DNA from 2 places in the Micromonospora sp. S4605 genome. Region 2 is predicted to be linked to the other one. Evidence: riboswitches for the same ligand, from Rfam matches in the RefSeq annotation. Region 2 holds a riboswitch; the other holds the start of a gene.
What was found. A riboswitch is a leader RNA that binds a small molecule or an ion and turns the genes downstream of it on or off. The one in region 2 is predicted to bind cyclic di-AMP.
Positions count from the first base shown of each region.

Region 1: another riboswitch for cyclic di-AMP. It lies ahead of DLJ47_RS02255 (coiled-coil domain-containing protein); the one in region 2 lies ahead of DLJ47_RS12910 (C40 family peptidase).

Region 1 covers NZ_QGSW01000048.1:2,760-9,678, reverse strand. The annotation lists gene DLJ47_RS02265 (HelD family protein) at 1-1,344, shown strand, start outside; gene DLJ47_RS02260 (cation diffusion facilitator family transporter) at 1,456-2,373, shown strand; cyclic di-AMP (ydaO/yuaA leader) riboswitch at 2,527-2,658, shown strand; gene DLJ47_RS02255 (coiled-coil domain-containing protein) at 2,663-3,736, shown strand; gene DLJ47_RS02250 (hypothetical protein) at 3,887-4,396, shown strand; gene DLJ47_RS02245 (hypothetical protein) at 4,433-4,900, opposite strand; gene DLJ47_RS02240 (1-phosphofructokinase family hexose kinase) at 5,067-6,044, shown strand; gene surE (5'/3'-nucleotidase SurE) at 6,041-6,880, shown strand.
Region 2 covers NZ_QGSW01000172.1:8,550-15,468, reverse strand. The annotation lists gene mraY (phospho-N-acetylmuramoyl-pentapeptide-transferase) at 1-245, opposite strand, end outside; tRNA gene DLJ47_RS12930 (tRNA-Gly) at 533-606, opposite strand; gene DLJ47_RS12925 (zinc metalloprotease) at 937-1,923, shown strand; gene DLJ47_RS12920 (pyridoxamine 5'-phosphate oxidase family protein) at 1,986-2,519, opposite strand; gene dcd (dCTP deaminase) at 2,599-3,177, shown strand; gene DLJ47_RS12910 (C40 family peptidase) at 3,236-4,276, opposite strand; cyclic di-AMP (ydaO/yuaA leader) riboswitch at 4,289-4,426, opposite strand; gene DLJ47_RS12905 (N-acetylmuramoyl-L-alanine amidase) at 4,668-6,725, shown strand; gene DLJ47_RS12900 (C40 family peptidase) at 6,821-6,919, opposite strand, start outside.

The sequences.
Region 1 (6,919 bases), on a different contig from region 2:
ACCCTGCGCTCGCTCGGCAGCCTCTTCCCCGGCATGACCGCCACCCGCACCGACCCGCCGGAGGTGGCGGCGGTGAAGGGCTCGCTGCGGATGCGCCGGGTGCTGGAGCGGGCGGTCCGGGACGCGGTGCCGGACCAACCGGCCGAGCTGCGGCTGCTCTACCGGGGCGAACTGCTCCGGCTGGAGCGGGCCGAACTGGACGCGATCCGGGACCGCGCGCTGCCCCGCGGTGCCCGCCGCAACGAGGTGCGCCGGGCCGGCTTCGACGGTGTCTTCGCCGCGCTCTGGGCACAGGCCCGCCGGCTGAACATCGGCCGGCTGCCGGAGCAGCGCGCCTTCGAGGCCGAGCTGGCCGACCGCCCGGAGTTCCGGGAGTTCCTCAAGGCGTGGTGGCCCCGGCTGCACCCGCGGCACGTGCTCGGCTGGCTGGCCGACCCGCAGCGGCTGCGCCGGTACGCCGGCGGCATCCTCTCCGGCTCGGAGATCCGGCTGCTCACGTCCGCGTACCGGACGCTGGACAGCGCGGGGCTGACCATCGCCGACGTCGCGCTCCTGGACGAGCTGGACGCGCTGCTCGGCAAGCCGGTGCGCCCGGCCCGACCGAAGCGGGACCCGTTCCAGCTGGCCGGCGGGGTCCGCGAGCTGAGCACCTTCGCCGACCGGCAGCGGGCCGCCCGGGAGGCGGCCCGGCAGCGTCCGGAGGACTACCGCGAGTACGCCCACGTGGTGGTCGACGAGTCGCAGGACGTCTCGCCGATGCAGTGGCGCATGATCGGCCGGCGGGGCCGGTTGGCGTCCTGGACGGTGGTCGGCGATCCGGCGCAGACCGCGTGGACCGGTGACCCGGAGGAGCTGACCCGGGCCCGGGACCAGGCGCTGGGCCGGCGCAAGCGGCAGCAGTTCACGCTCACCACCAACTACCGCAACTCGGCGGAGATCTTCGCGGTGGCGGCGGCGGAGATCCGCCGGCTCTATCCCGACCTGCCGCTGCCCACCGCGGTCCGCTCCACCGGGGTCGACCCGGTCGAGCTGGTGGTGCCGGCCGCGGAGCTGGAGACCGCCGTGGTGGAGGCGGCCTCCGCGCTGCTCGCCGAGGTGGAGGGGACGGTCGGCGTGATCACCCCGGTGCCGCGCCGGGCCGAGGTCGCCGGCTGGCTGGGCGGGCTGGGCGCGCCCCGGCTCCAGGTGGTGACCAGCCTGGAGGCCAAGGGCATGGAGTACGACGGGGTGGTGCTGGTCGGGCCGAGCGAGATCCGCGCCGACCCGGGCTCCGGGGTACGCACCCTGTACGTGGCGCTCTCCCGGGCCACCCAGCGGCTGACCACCATCGACCCGACCGGCTGAGCCCGGGCGCCGTCGGTGCCCCGGCACCGGTGACGACCACCCGACAGTTGCATACATAGCGATGTGAACATATATTTGACCGGGTCCGGACGGGCGGCGGAGGGTGTTCGCGTGGGCGCAGGTCATGACCACCACCACGGGTCGGCGGTGAACGCGGCCCACCACCACCGGGGCCGGCTCTGGGCCGCTTTCGGCCTGCTCACCGCGCTGATGGTGGTGGAGGCGGTGGCCGCCTTCCGCACCGGCTCGCTGGCCCTGCTCTCCGACGCCGGGCACATGTTCACCGACGTGCTCGGCATCGGGATGGCCCTCGCCGCGATCACCGCCACCCGGCGGACGACCGGCGACCCGCAGCGCACCTTCGGGCTCTACCGGCTGGAGGTGCTGGCCGCGCTGGCCAACGCCGTGCTGCTCTCCGGCGTCGCCGTCTACGTGGTGATCGAGGCGGTACGCCGGTTCGGCGACCCGCCTGAGGTGCTGGCCGGCCCGATGCTGGTGGTGGCCGTACTCGGCCTGCTCGCCAACGTGGCCGCCTTCGCGCTGCTGCGCTCCGGCGCCCGGGAGAGCATCAACGTGCGCGGGGCGTACCTGGAGGTGCTCGGCGACCTGCTCGGCTCGCTCGGCGTGATCGGGGCGGCGCTGCTGATCGCGGTCACCGACTGGTGGTGGGCGGACCCGCTGGTGGCGGTCGGCATCGGCCTGTTCATCCTGCCCCGCACCTGGCGGCTCGGGCGGGCCGCGCTGCGCATCCTGGTGCAGGCCGCCCCGGAGCACCTCCAGGTCACCGCCGTGCACGACCGGCTGGCCGCGGTGCCCGGCGTGGCCGGCGTACACGACCTGCACGTCTGGACGCTCACCTCGGGCATGGAGGTGGCCTCGGCGCACCTGACCATGGCACCCGGCGCGGACGTCGGCCGGGTGCTCGCGGCGGCGCGCACCGCCCTGCACGAGGACTTCCGGATCGAGCACGCGACGTTGCAGATCGAGCCCGGAGCGGCGCCTGGGGCCTGCGGGTCGGTTGAGTGGTAATGAGCACAACCTTAAATCTGGGTGTGTATCGTGCGCTTATGCCGGATTTTCCAGTGACCACGCGGACACCCTCAGTCACATCCGCTGCACGGGTCACAGTGGCACCGGTAGGCTCTGTTCCGGCCTCCGCCAGGCGGCACGCACCGGTGCCGGCGGTGGCCGCCGCCTAATCGCCCGACAAGGCGAGCCGGGGAACCATGTTCCTGGGGTGCATCCGCGTCAGCGGTAGGGATCTTCCGTCCCGAACCCGTCAGCTAACCCGGTCGGCGGCTGACGGAAGGACACCTGCATGCCAGTAGTGGCACCTGTACGACGTACCGCCGCCCGGATGGCGGCACTGATCGTGACCACTCTCGCCGTCGGCGTCGCCATCGCGCCGGTCAGCACCGCACCGGCCGGCGCCGCCGCGCCCACCGCCGGCCTGCTGGCCGCCGCACCCGGCCAGGACTCCGAGGGCGGCACCCCCGCCCTGCGCGCCCAGCTCGAGGCGGCCAGCAAGGGCTACCTGGACGCGAAGGCGGCGCTGGACACGTCGGTCAAGCGGCAGAAGGAACTGGGCGTCCAGCTCCAGGCCACCGAGCGCGAGCTGGCCGAGCGCACCAGCAAGGTCGGCGAGATCGCCGGCGTGGCGTACCGCGCCGGCCGGCTCGGGACGGCGTCCGCGCTGCTCAACAGCAGTTCCCCGGAGGGCTTCATGGACCGCGCCGCCGCGCTCGACGCGGTCGCCGCCAACGAGGACCGGGCACTGCGCAACCTCCAGGAGACCCGCGACGAGGCCAACCGGACCAAGCTCGCCCTGGACGGCGAGATCCGCGAGCAGCGCAAGCAGGTCACCCTGATGGCCAAGCGCAAGGAGCAGGCCGAGCGGGCGCTGACCGTGGCCAACGCGAAGGCCTCCGGCGACACCTCCAACCGGGGCACCTCCAGCGCGACGGCCAAGCCGGCCCCACGCAACGCCGACGGCTCCTGGCCGTCCGAGTCGTGCAGCGTCAACGACCCGACGCCGGCCAACGGCTGCATCACCCCGCGCACCCTGCACGCGCTGAACCAAGCCAAGGCGGCCGGCTTCACCCGGTACGTCTCCTGCTACCGCTCAGGTGGCTCCGGTGAGCACCCGAAGGGCCGGGCCTGCGACTTCGCGGCACAGAAGGACGGCTTCGGCGGGGACGCCACCGGCGGGGACAAGACGTACGGCAACAACCTGGCCGCTTTCTTCATCAGGAACGCCGACCGGCTCGCCGTGCTCTACGTGATCTGGTACCGGCAGATCTGGCTACCCAGCAGCGGGTGGAAGTCGTACAGCGGGGCGGGCGGCGACCCGTCCAGCGACCACACCAACCACGTGCACCTGTCGGTGTACTGACCCCGGCCCCGGTGACCCGTCCCCGGCGGCGGGTCACCGGGTACGCCGGACGCGGCGGGCGCCACGCCCGGCGCTACGCCGCCGGACGTAGGCCGGGTGTCGTCAGCGGCCCGACGACCGACGCCCGCCATGGCGGCAGCATCGTCCGGTATGAGCCGACTCTCGCCTCCCGCCCGCAAGGCCCTGCTCACCCTGCACCTGGTCACCTCGCTCGGCTGGCTCGGCGTCGACCTCGTCCTGCTCGCGCTCGGCGTCGCCGTACTGCGTGGCGCGGACCCGGCCGCGGTCTACCCGATCTCCGCGCTGGTCGGCACCGTGCTCTTCGCCCCGTTGAGCGTGACCGTCTGGCTGGTCGGCGTGGCCAGCGCCCTGCTCACCAGGTGGGGCCTGCTGCGGCACCGCTGGGTGCTGGTGAAGTTCCTGCTCACCACCGTGATGACCGGGCTGGTGCTGTTCCAGCTCACCCCAACGCTGCGGCACGCCGGGGAGGTCGGGGCGGCGTTCCCGGTGCGGGACCGGATCGACCTGGTGGTCGCCCCCTCGGTCTCCACCACCCTGCTGATCGTGGCGACCGTGCTCTCCACGTACAAACCGTGGGGCCGGCTGCGGCGGGCCACCGGCACGCCCGCGCGGCACGCGCCCACGGCGGCGGCCCGCTGAGCGTGCGGCACCGGGCCCGGCCGCGGCCGAGGAGGCTCAGCCGGGGGCCGGCGGGTCGGCCGGGCCGCGGTCGAGCATCGCGCCGAGCCGGGCGGCCAGCCCCAGGTGGGCCGAGCGGGCCTGCCGGAAGGCGTAGCCGAACAGCGGCGCCGGCGCGGTCAGCGTGATCTCCACGTCGATCCGGACCCCGTCCGGTTCGACCCCCAGCCGGGTGTGGTTGCGCACCGTGGTGGCGGGCCACTGCCGCGCGACCGTGACGATCTCGTCGGCGTCGGCGACCAGCACGTCCGCCCGGTAGGTGACCGGAAAGCGCAGCGGCCCGGCGGCCAGCCGGTCGGTGATCGCGTAGCTGGCCCGGGCGCCGGGGCGGGTCCGCACCCGCCGGACCCGGACGATCAACGGGTGCAACTCCGCCTGCCGGGTCGGGTCCGCGAGCAGCGCCGCCGCCTCCGCCACCGGGCAGCGGGCCTGGACGGTGTAACTGAAGGAATCCCGCTTGAGCACACCGTCTCCCCACCGTCACTGGTCGGACGATCGTCGCCCACCGTGGGCACGCCTGGCAACGCCCCGGCGGCTCGCGGACCGGACCGGCGGACGGCGGCCCACCGCCCGGATACGGTCAGCTGATGAGGGATCACCGGGCGTGTCGACGACGGAGCGCGGAGCGGGGATGAACGAACACGTGATGGTCTTCGCGCCCACACCGCGACTGACGGTGACCGTGGACCAGCCGAGCGACCAGCCGGAGCTGCACCTGCACCCGGGCGGGCAGGGCGTCTGGCAGGCCCGCATGGTCATGTCGCTCGGCGTTGACGTGGTGCTCTGCACCGCGCTGGGCGGCGAGATCGGCCAGGTGCTGGAGCCGCTCCTGGTCAGCGAGGGAGTGGACCTCAAGGTGGTGATCCGCGAGTCGGGCAGCGGCGGCTACGTGCACGACCGCCGGGAGGGTGCCCGCCGGGAGATCGTGGACGTGCCCGGGCAGCCGTTGAGCCGCCACGAGTTGGACGAGCTCTACAACCTGGCGCTCGGCGAAGGGCTGCGCGCGCCGGTGAGCGTGCTGAGCGGGCCGAACCAGCCGTCGCTGGTGCCGGCCGAGCTCTACCGGCGCTTCGCGGCCGACCTCGGCGCCAACGGCACCCGGGTGGTGGTCGACCTGTCCGGGGAGCACCTCGCCGCGGTGCTGGACAGCGGCGTGTTCTTCCTCAAGGTCAGCCACGAGGAGCTGATCGCCGACGGGCGGGCCGCCGGCGAGGACGAGGAGCAGCTCACCCGGGCGATGTACGACCTGCACGCCGGCGGCGCCGAGAACGTGGTGGTGAGCCGGGCCGACCAGCCCGCGCTCGCCCTGGTCGACGGCGAGGTGTTCGAGGTGGAGATGCCCCGGCTGCAGGCCGCCGACCCGCGTGGCGCGGGCGACTCGATGACCGCCGGGGTGGCCGCCGTGGTGGCCCGGGGCGGCGACGTGCGCACCGCGATCCGTACCGGGGCGGCGGCCGGCGCGCTGAACGTCACCCGGCACGGCCTGGGCACCGGCCGGCTGGACTCGGTCACCGGCCTGGTCGACCGGGTGCGGCTGGTGCCGGCCGGCAGCCGCCCACAGGAGCGGACCACCCCGGACGAGCTGGCCGAACGGGCGGCCGAACGATGACGCTGCGGGTGCTGGTGACCAACGACGACGGGATCGCCGCGCCCGGCATCCAGGCGCTGGCCCGGGCAGCGGTGGACCGGGGGCTGGACGTGGTGGTCGCCGCCCCGCTGGAGGAGGCGAGCGGCACCAGCGCCTCGATGAGCGCGGTGGAGAGCGAGGGTCACGTGGTGGTCAACGACCATCCGTTGCCGGAACTGCCCGGGGTGCCAGCCTTCGGGGTCGGCGGCTCACCCGGGTTCATCGCGCTGATCGCCGTGCACGGCGCGTTCGGCCCGCCGCCGTCGGTGGTGCTCTCCGGCATCAACCGGGGCGCCAACGCCGGCCGTGCGGTGCTGCACTCCGGCACCGTCGGCGCCGCCTTCACCGCCGCGGCGAACGGTTGCCGGGCGATGGCCGTCTCGCTGGACGTGCTCTCCGCCGGGGAGGCGACCGCCGCCAGCGGCGGCGCGGCCGTGGCCGCCGCCGCCCGGGTACGCGACGCCGAGCGGCACTGGGCGACCGCCGCCCTGGTCGCCCTCGACCTGCTTCCCCGGCTGACCGCCGGGCCGGTGGAGAGCGTGCTCAACGTGAACGCGCCGGACCTGCCGCCCGCCCGGCTGCGCGGGGTGCGGCGTGGCTCGCTGGCCAGCTTCGGCCAGGTGCAGATGACGGTGGCCGAGTCCGGCCACGGGTACGTGCGGACCTCGCTGGAGGAGCCGGGACAGTCGGTGCAGCCCGGCACCGACCTGGCGCTGCTCGCCGAGGGGTACGCGTCGGTGACGGCGATCCGCGCGGTCACCGAGGTGACCGACATCGACCTCTCCGGGCTCGGCGCACCGGTCGGGTCGGGGGGCTGAGTCGGCAGCGGCCTGCCCTACCGGATGCGCGGGCGCGGC
Region 2 (6,919 bases):
TGCGCGATCTGCCGCTCGGGCAGGGTGGTCAGGGCGATGTGCCCGGCGACGTAGGCGAGGACGGTCGCCACGATGAAGACGACGCCGCCCATCGTGGGCGTGCCCTTCTTGCCCTGGTTGCTGGCGAGCCCGATGGATCGGATCGGCTGGCCGGCCTTGAGTGCGGTGAAGACGCGAATCGCCACCGGCGTGCCGAACAGGGAGATGATGAACGCGACCGCGGCCGCGACGATGACCGCCCTCACGGGCGAACCTCCACGAGATCCGGATTTCTCGCGGCGTCCCCACCAAGCCTCCACGTCAGCGCCTGACGTATCGACCTGAGCTGGCCGTACAGATGGTCCTTGGCGAAATCATCGATCACGAGGCACGAGCTTGCCATCCGACAGCGAGCGCAGCAGCCCTGGACCTCACAGCGCCGTGGCGTTCCGGGAGCAGGGATCGGGCACGTTGCGGGCACGGCCAGCGCCGGAACCGGCAGGAACGATCAAGGCCCCAGCCAGGAAACCTGCCCTGAGCTGGGGCCTCACGGTGGAGCGGGTGACGGGAATCGAACCCGCACTGTCAGCTTGGGAAGCTGATGTTCTGCCATTGAACTACACCCGCAAGCGGCACCACTGTACCTGAGTCACCACGCCGGTGCATCCAGGTACCCCCTCCGCCGTACCGCGCCGTCAGCCCCGGGGCGGCGCGGCGCAAGATCGACACAACATCCGGGACGTTGCGGCCTCCCAGACCCCGCGAGGCAACAACTTCCGGCATGTTGCGCCGACCCAGCCAGGCCGCCGGCCGAGGGACCAGCCGCTGCCAGGAAAAAGTTTCAGTCCGGCAACATATGGTCATTCTCAAATCTGTCGATCGATTGTAACGTCTGGCCCACGTTCTCAGCCACGGCGTGACATACCCCCTGTCGCGCCGCCAGAAAGAGGTGGGCCCATGGGACTTCGTCCCGACCTGCTGACCCGGCGCGCCGCCGGTGTCGCGTCGACGACCCTCGCGCTGCTGCTCAGCACCGCCGCGGTGGGCGTCGTACCGGCCGCTTCGGCCTTCTCCGCCGCACCCGGTGAGGCATGCGTCGAGCCGGCCGACGTCCACGCCGACGCCCGGATCAAGGCGGGCGGCGCGGCCAGGCACGAACCGAACGAGCTGACCCTCGCGGAGACCCGCGAGCGGGAGGCCGACCTGGCCGCCGCGCTGCGCGAGCGGGCGCGCTTCCGCGCCGGCGCCGGGGCGAGCACCCTCGCCGCCACCGTGACGATCCCGGTCGTGGTGCACGTGATCCAGGAGAACAGCACCCGGGCCGGCGGCAACATCCCGGATTCGATGATCACGTCGCAGATCAACGTGCTGAACCAGTCCTACAGCGGCGCGACCGGCGGCGCGGCCACCGCGTTCAGCTTCCAGCTGCAGAAGATCAACCGGGTGACCAACCCGGCGTGGTACCCGATCGTGCAGGGCTCGTCGGCGGAGCGGTCGATGAAGTCCTCGCTGCGGGAGGGCGGCAAGAACACCCTCAACGTGTACCTGGGCGAGCTGAGCAACGACCTGCTCGGCTGGGCGACCTTCCCGCAGCGCAAGCTGAGCAGCATGGACGGCGTGGTCGTGCTGAGCGAGTCGCTGCCGGGCGGCACCGCCGCCAACTACAACCAGGGCGACACCGGCACCCACGAGGTCGGCCACTGGCTGAACCTCTACCACACCTTCCAGGGCGGCTGCTCGGGCCAGGGTGACGGCGTCAGCGACACCCCGGCCGAGGCCTCGCCGGCCTTCCAGTGCCCGACCGGGCGGGACACCTGCACCGCCCCGGGCGCCGACCCGATCACCAACTTCATGGACTACACCTACGACTCGTGCATGTACCAGTTCACCGCCGGCCAGGCGAGCCGGATGCTGACCGCGTGGAACGCGTACCGCGCGGCCTGATCTGACGTACGGCCATCGGTGCCGGCTCCGGTCCACGGAGCCGGCACCGCTGTCGTCGCGGCTCAGGCGGCCTCGCGGCGGCGCAACCGGGGGGCGGGGTCGGCGGCCTGGGCGTCGGCGGGAGCACCCGGATCGAGCCAGACCTGGACGGCGGGGCGGCCGTGACCGTTGCCGGGGCCACCCGCAGCGCCCGCGTCACGGCGGGTCAGCATCGCCACGTCGACGGTGAACTCGAACAGCCGCCAGTCGACGTGCGGAGCGGCCCGGTGGCTGCGGGCCAGCCGGGCGACCCGGGCCGGGTCGGTGACCGGGCGGGCGCGCCCGGCGACGTAGGCCTCGTCGTCGCTCTCCTCCGGCGGGAAGGAGTGCAGCGCGTAGCGCCCGTCGCGTTCCAGGTCACGCCGTTTCGGCAAGTCGACCACGAAGCAGAACAGCCCCTCGTCGGTGATCACCGGGGAGACCGGGTGCACCCGGGGCCCGCCGTCGGCGCGGACCGTGGCCAGGTAGCCGAAGCCCGGCCCGTACTGCTGCATGAGAAGGCGGATCCCGTCGGCGAGTCGGGGCTCGTCAGCGGCGAATTCGGACCAGGAAGCCATGTGGACAGTCTATCGAACAGGTGTACGAACACCTAGTCCGACACGCAGGTCACCCGGGCGGCTTCGCTATGGTGTTCCGATGCTGCTCTCCGACCGCGACCTGGTCTCCGAGATCAAGGCGGGCACCCTGGCGCTGGAGCCGTTCGAGCCCACGCTGGTGCAGCCGTCCAGCATCGACGTACGCCTGGACAAGCTGTTCCGGGTCTTCAACAACCACCTCTACACGCACATCGACCCGGCGCAGCAGCAGGACGAGCTGACCTCGGTGGTCGAGGTGCCCGACGGCGAGCCGTTCGTGCTGCACCCGGGCGAGTTCGTGCTCGCCTCCACGCTCGAGGTGATCTCGCTCGGCGACCAACTCGCCGGCCGGCTGGAGGGCAAGTCGAGCCTGGGCCGGCTGGGCCTGCTCACCCACTCCACCGCCGGCTTCATCGACCCGGGCTTCTCCGGCCACGTGACGCTGGAGCTCTCCAACGTGGCGAACCTGCCGATCACCCTCTGGCCGGGCATGAAGATCGGTCAGCTCTGCATCTTCCGGCTCTCCTCCCCTGCCGAGCACCCGTACGGCTCGGCCGTCTACGGCTCCCGCTACCAGGGGCAGCGCGGCCCGACACCGAGCCGCTCCTGGCAGCAGTGGCGCACCTGGCCGACCCGCTGACGCAGGCAGGAAAAGGGCCCGCTCCGACGCCGGAGCGGGCCCTTTCGGCGGTACGCGGTCAGCCCGGCCGGCCGTAGCTGTGGATCGGGCCGTCGTCGACCTTCTTCATCTTGATCGGCACCCCGGCCCGGGAGGCGTGCACCACCCAGCCGCCGCCGACGTACATGCCGACGTGGTGCAGGTCGGAGTAGTAGAAGACCAGGTCACCCGGGCGCAGCTCGCCCCGGCTGACCGTCTTGGTGACCCCGCGCTGCTGCGCCGCGTTGTGCGGCAGCGAGACCCCGGCCTTGGCCCAGGCGGCCAGCATCAGCCCGGAGCAGTCGTACGAGTTCGGGCCCTCGGCGCCCCAGACGTACGGCTTGCCGATCTGGGCGCAGGCGAACTTGACAGCCACCCCGGCCGCGCCGCCCGGATAGCTGGCCGGGCAGGGGGCGGGACGCAGCGGCCCGCCGCCGCCGTTGCCGTACACCTTGATCCGCAGCTTCTGCAGCCGGTCGATCTCGGCGTTGATCTGCTTCTTCTTCGCCGCCAGCTGCGCCTCGGCCTGAGCGAGCTGGGCGACCATCTCGTCCAGCGGCGCCTTCTTGGCGGCCAGTTGGTCGCGCAGGTCGGCGACCTGCCGAACGTCCTGCTGCTGGCGGTCGGCGAACCGGTCGAGCATTTCGAGCTGCCCGACCACCTCGCCCGGCGAGCGACTGCCCAGCAGGGCGTTGATGGTGAGCACGTTCTCGCCCTTGTAGGCGCGGACGGCCAGCGCGCTGACCTTCTCCATCGCCTCGTCGACCTGGGCCTGAAGGGGTTTGATCTGAGCGGCCAGGGCGTCGGCCTGCTTCCGCTTGGCGGCCAGGTCCTGGCGGGTCGCGTTGTGCCGTTCGATGATCGGTTCGAGCTTGTTCCAGTCCTCGTCGATCTGGCGCTCGATCTCGGCGACGGTGGGTTCGGCGTGGGCCGCCGTGGCGCCGCCGGTCAGGACGACGGCGAAGCCGGCCAGGGCGGCGAGTGCGGTGGTGAAGCGGGACCAGCGTGAACGCGGCGCAGCCGTCGCCGGGCCGGCGTACGCCGACCGTGCCGACGGTGGCCGCGGGGCATGGTGTGCCACCGGGCTCCGTACTCCTTCTTCCCAGACCGCCTACCGGGTTAGCTGACGGGTTCGGGCGGGAAGGGGACGCCCTACCGCAGTGGCTGCGGATTCACCCCGGGTTACCTGGTTCCCCGGTTCGCTCGTCGAGCGATTCGGCGGTGTCGGACCGTTACCGCCCGGGTTGGACGGACCTGTTGCCGGGCCGACGAATGACCAGAGTAGAGATGGTCGTTATCAATCCGCAACCCGTGTCGCCGTGACACTCCGTACGCCCCGGCGATCCACGGCTCTCGACGGGACGTGTCGAAGGTTTTCTTCCTCAGGAGTTGATGCATGGAAAGGTATTGACGACAGGCCGGGCCCGGGGTGAAGGTGGCCGCATCGTCCACCCGTCTGACCAGGGGGTCCGATGCAGTTGTCCGCAAGGTCCACAAGGTCCACAGAATCCACGAGATCCACGAGATCGAGGAGCAGGCGCACCCTGCTCGCCGCCGCCGCGGCGCTCGCCCTGGCGGTCACCCCGTTCACCGCCGGTCCGGCCGCCGCCGAGCCCCTCGACCGGCAGCAGCAGTACGCCGCCGCGGCCGCGGAGTTCGGCGTGCCGGAGAGCGTCCTGCTCGCCGTGTCGTACCTCGAATCGCGCTGGGACACCCATCCCGGCAACCCGAGCACCAGTGGCGGCTACGGTCCGATGCACCTCACCGACGCCGCCCACGTCACCGCCCAACCCGCCGGTGGTCACATCGACGAGGGCGAGGACCCGCGCGGTGACGAGGCGCGGCCGCTGACCGTCGCCGCGCCCGCCGCCACCGAGTTGGCGCCGGCCGCTCTCGGCGACGCCGCGCTGCAGACCCTCCAGGCCGCTGCCGCGCTCACCGGCGCCAGCGAGGAGGCGCTGCGCGCCGACCCGACCACCAACATCCGCGGCGGAGCGGCGCTGCTCGCCGCGTACCAGCGGGAGCTGGGTGGCCCGGTCGGCGCGGCCAGCGACCCGGCGGCCTGGTACGGCGCAGTGGCCCGCTACTCCGGCGCCGGCGCCGAGGACACCGCGGCCGCCTTCGCCGACGAGGTGTACGGGCAGCTCCGGGAGGGCGCGAGCCGGACGACCGACGACGGGCACCTGGTGACCCTGGCCGCGCGGGAGGTCAACCCGGACACCTCGACGCTGCACCAGCTCGGGCTGCGGCGCGGTGAGCGGCCCGACGGGCTGGAGTGCCCGGTCGGCCTGGGCTGCGAGTGGATCCCGGCACCGTACGAGAAGTACGGCCCGGGCGCCGGCGACTACGGCAACCACGACCTGGGCAACCGGCCGGCCCAGCAGAAGATCGAGTACATCGTCATCCACGACACCGAGGGCTACTTCTGGCCGAGCGTCGGCCTGGTGAAGCGGGCCGACTACGTCGGCTGGCACTACACGCTGCGCTCGGTGGACGGCCACATCGCCCAGCACATCAAGGCCAAGGACGTCGGCTGGCACGCCGGCAACTGGTACGTCAACGCCAAGTCCATCGGCCTGGAGCACGAGGGCTTCGCCGGCCACGGCACCTGGTACACCGAGGCGATGTACCGCACCTCGGCCAAACTGGTCCGGCACCTGGCACTGCGGTTCAACATCCCACTCGACCGGCACCACATCATCGGGCACGACAACGTCCCGGGCACCGTGCCGTCGACCGTCGCCGGGATGCACTGGGACCCGGGGCCGTACTGGGACTGGTCGCACTACTTCGACCTGCTGAAGGCGCCGTTCCGGACCACCGGCACGGCCCACACCGGGCTGGTGACCATCGACCCCGAGTTCGCCGACAACCAGCCGGCGTTCACCGGCTGCTCGCGGCAGCCCCCGGGGGTGCCGAACCCGCCGCCGCCGGTCACCGACCCCTGCCCGCTGCGCGGCTCGTCGGCGGTGCTGCTGCGCACCGCGCCGAGCCACGACGCGCCGCTCGCCGTGGACCTCGGCGAACACCCGGACGGATCGCCCGGCACCATGTACGTCCCGGACCACAGCGCCCGGGCGTCGGCCGGCCAGACGTACGCGGTGGCCGAGGTGCGCGGTGACTGGACGGCGATCTGGTACCTCGGCCAGAAGGCCTGGTTCCACAACCCGGCGTCGGCGCGTACCGCGAAGTGGGCCACCGGCTTCGTGGTGACGCCGAAGCCCGGCAAGGCCACCATCCCGGTCTACGGGCGGGGCTACCCGGAGCGGGACGCCTACCCGACCGGGGTGCCCTACCAGGCGATCACCCCGTTGCAGTACACGCTCACCGCCGGCCAGCGGTACGCGGTGGGCGGGGTCCTGCCGAGCGAGTACTACCGGGCCGTCACCTTCGACGGGTCGTCCCCGGGCGACTGGACCGTCGTCAGCGGCGACCTGCGCTACGTGCAGGTCCAGTTCGGTCACCGGATCGGCTACGTGAACCTGGACGACGTGCTGATCCTGCCGTCCCCGGTCGGCGCTCCCCAGTGAGCCGCCCAGCGTGAGACAAGGCTCGTCGCCGAGCCATGAAACACCGAGGGCCCCCGGTCGATCGACCGGGGGCCCTCGTGCGGTACGGCGGCGGATCAGCCGGGTCTGCGGAACCCGGCGACCGGCATGGTGTTGATGCTGGAGACGTTGACCGGCTTGCCGGCCCGCGCCGCGTGCACCATCTTGTCGTTGCC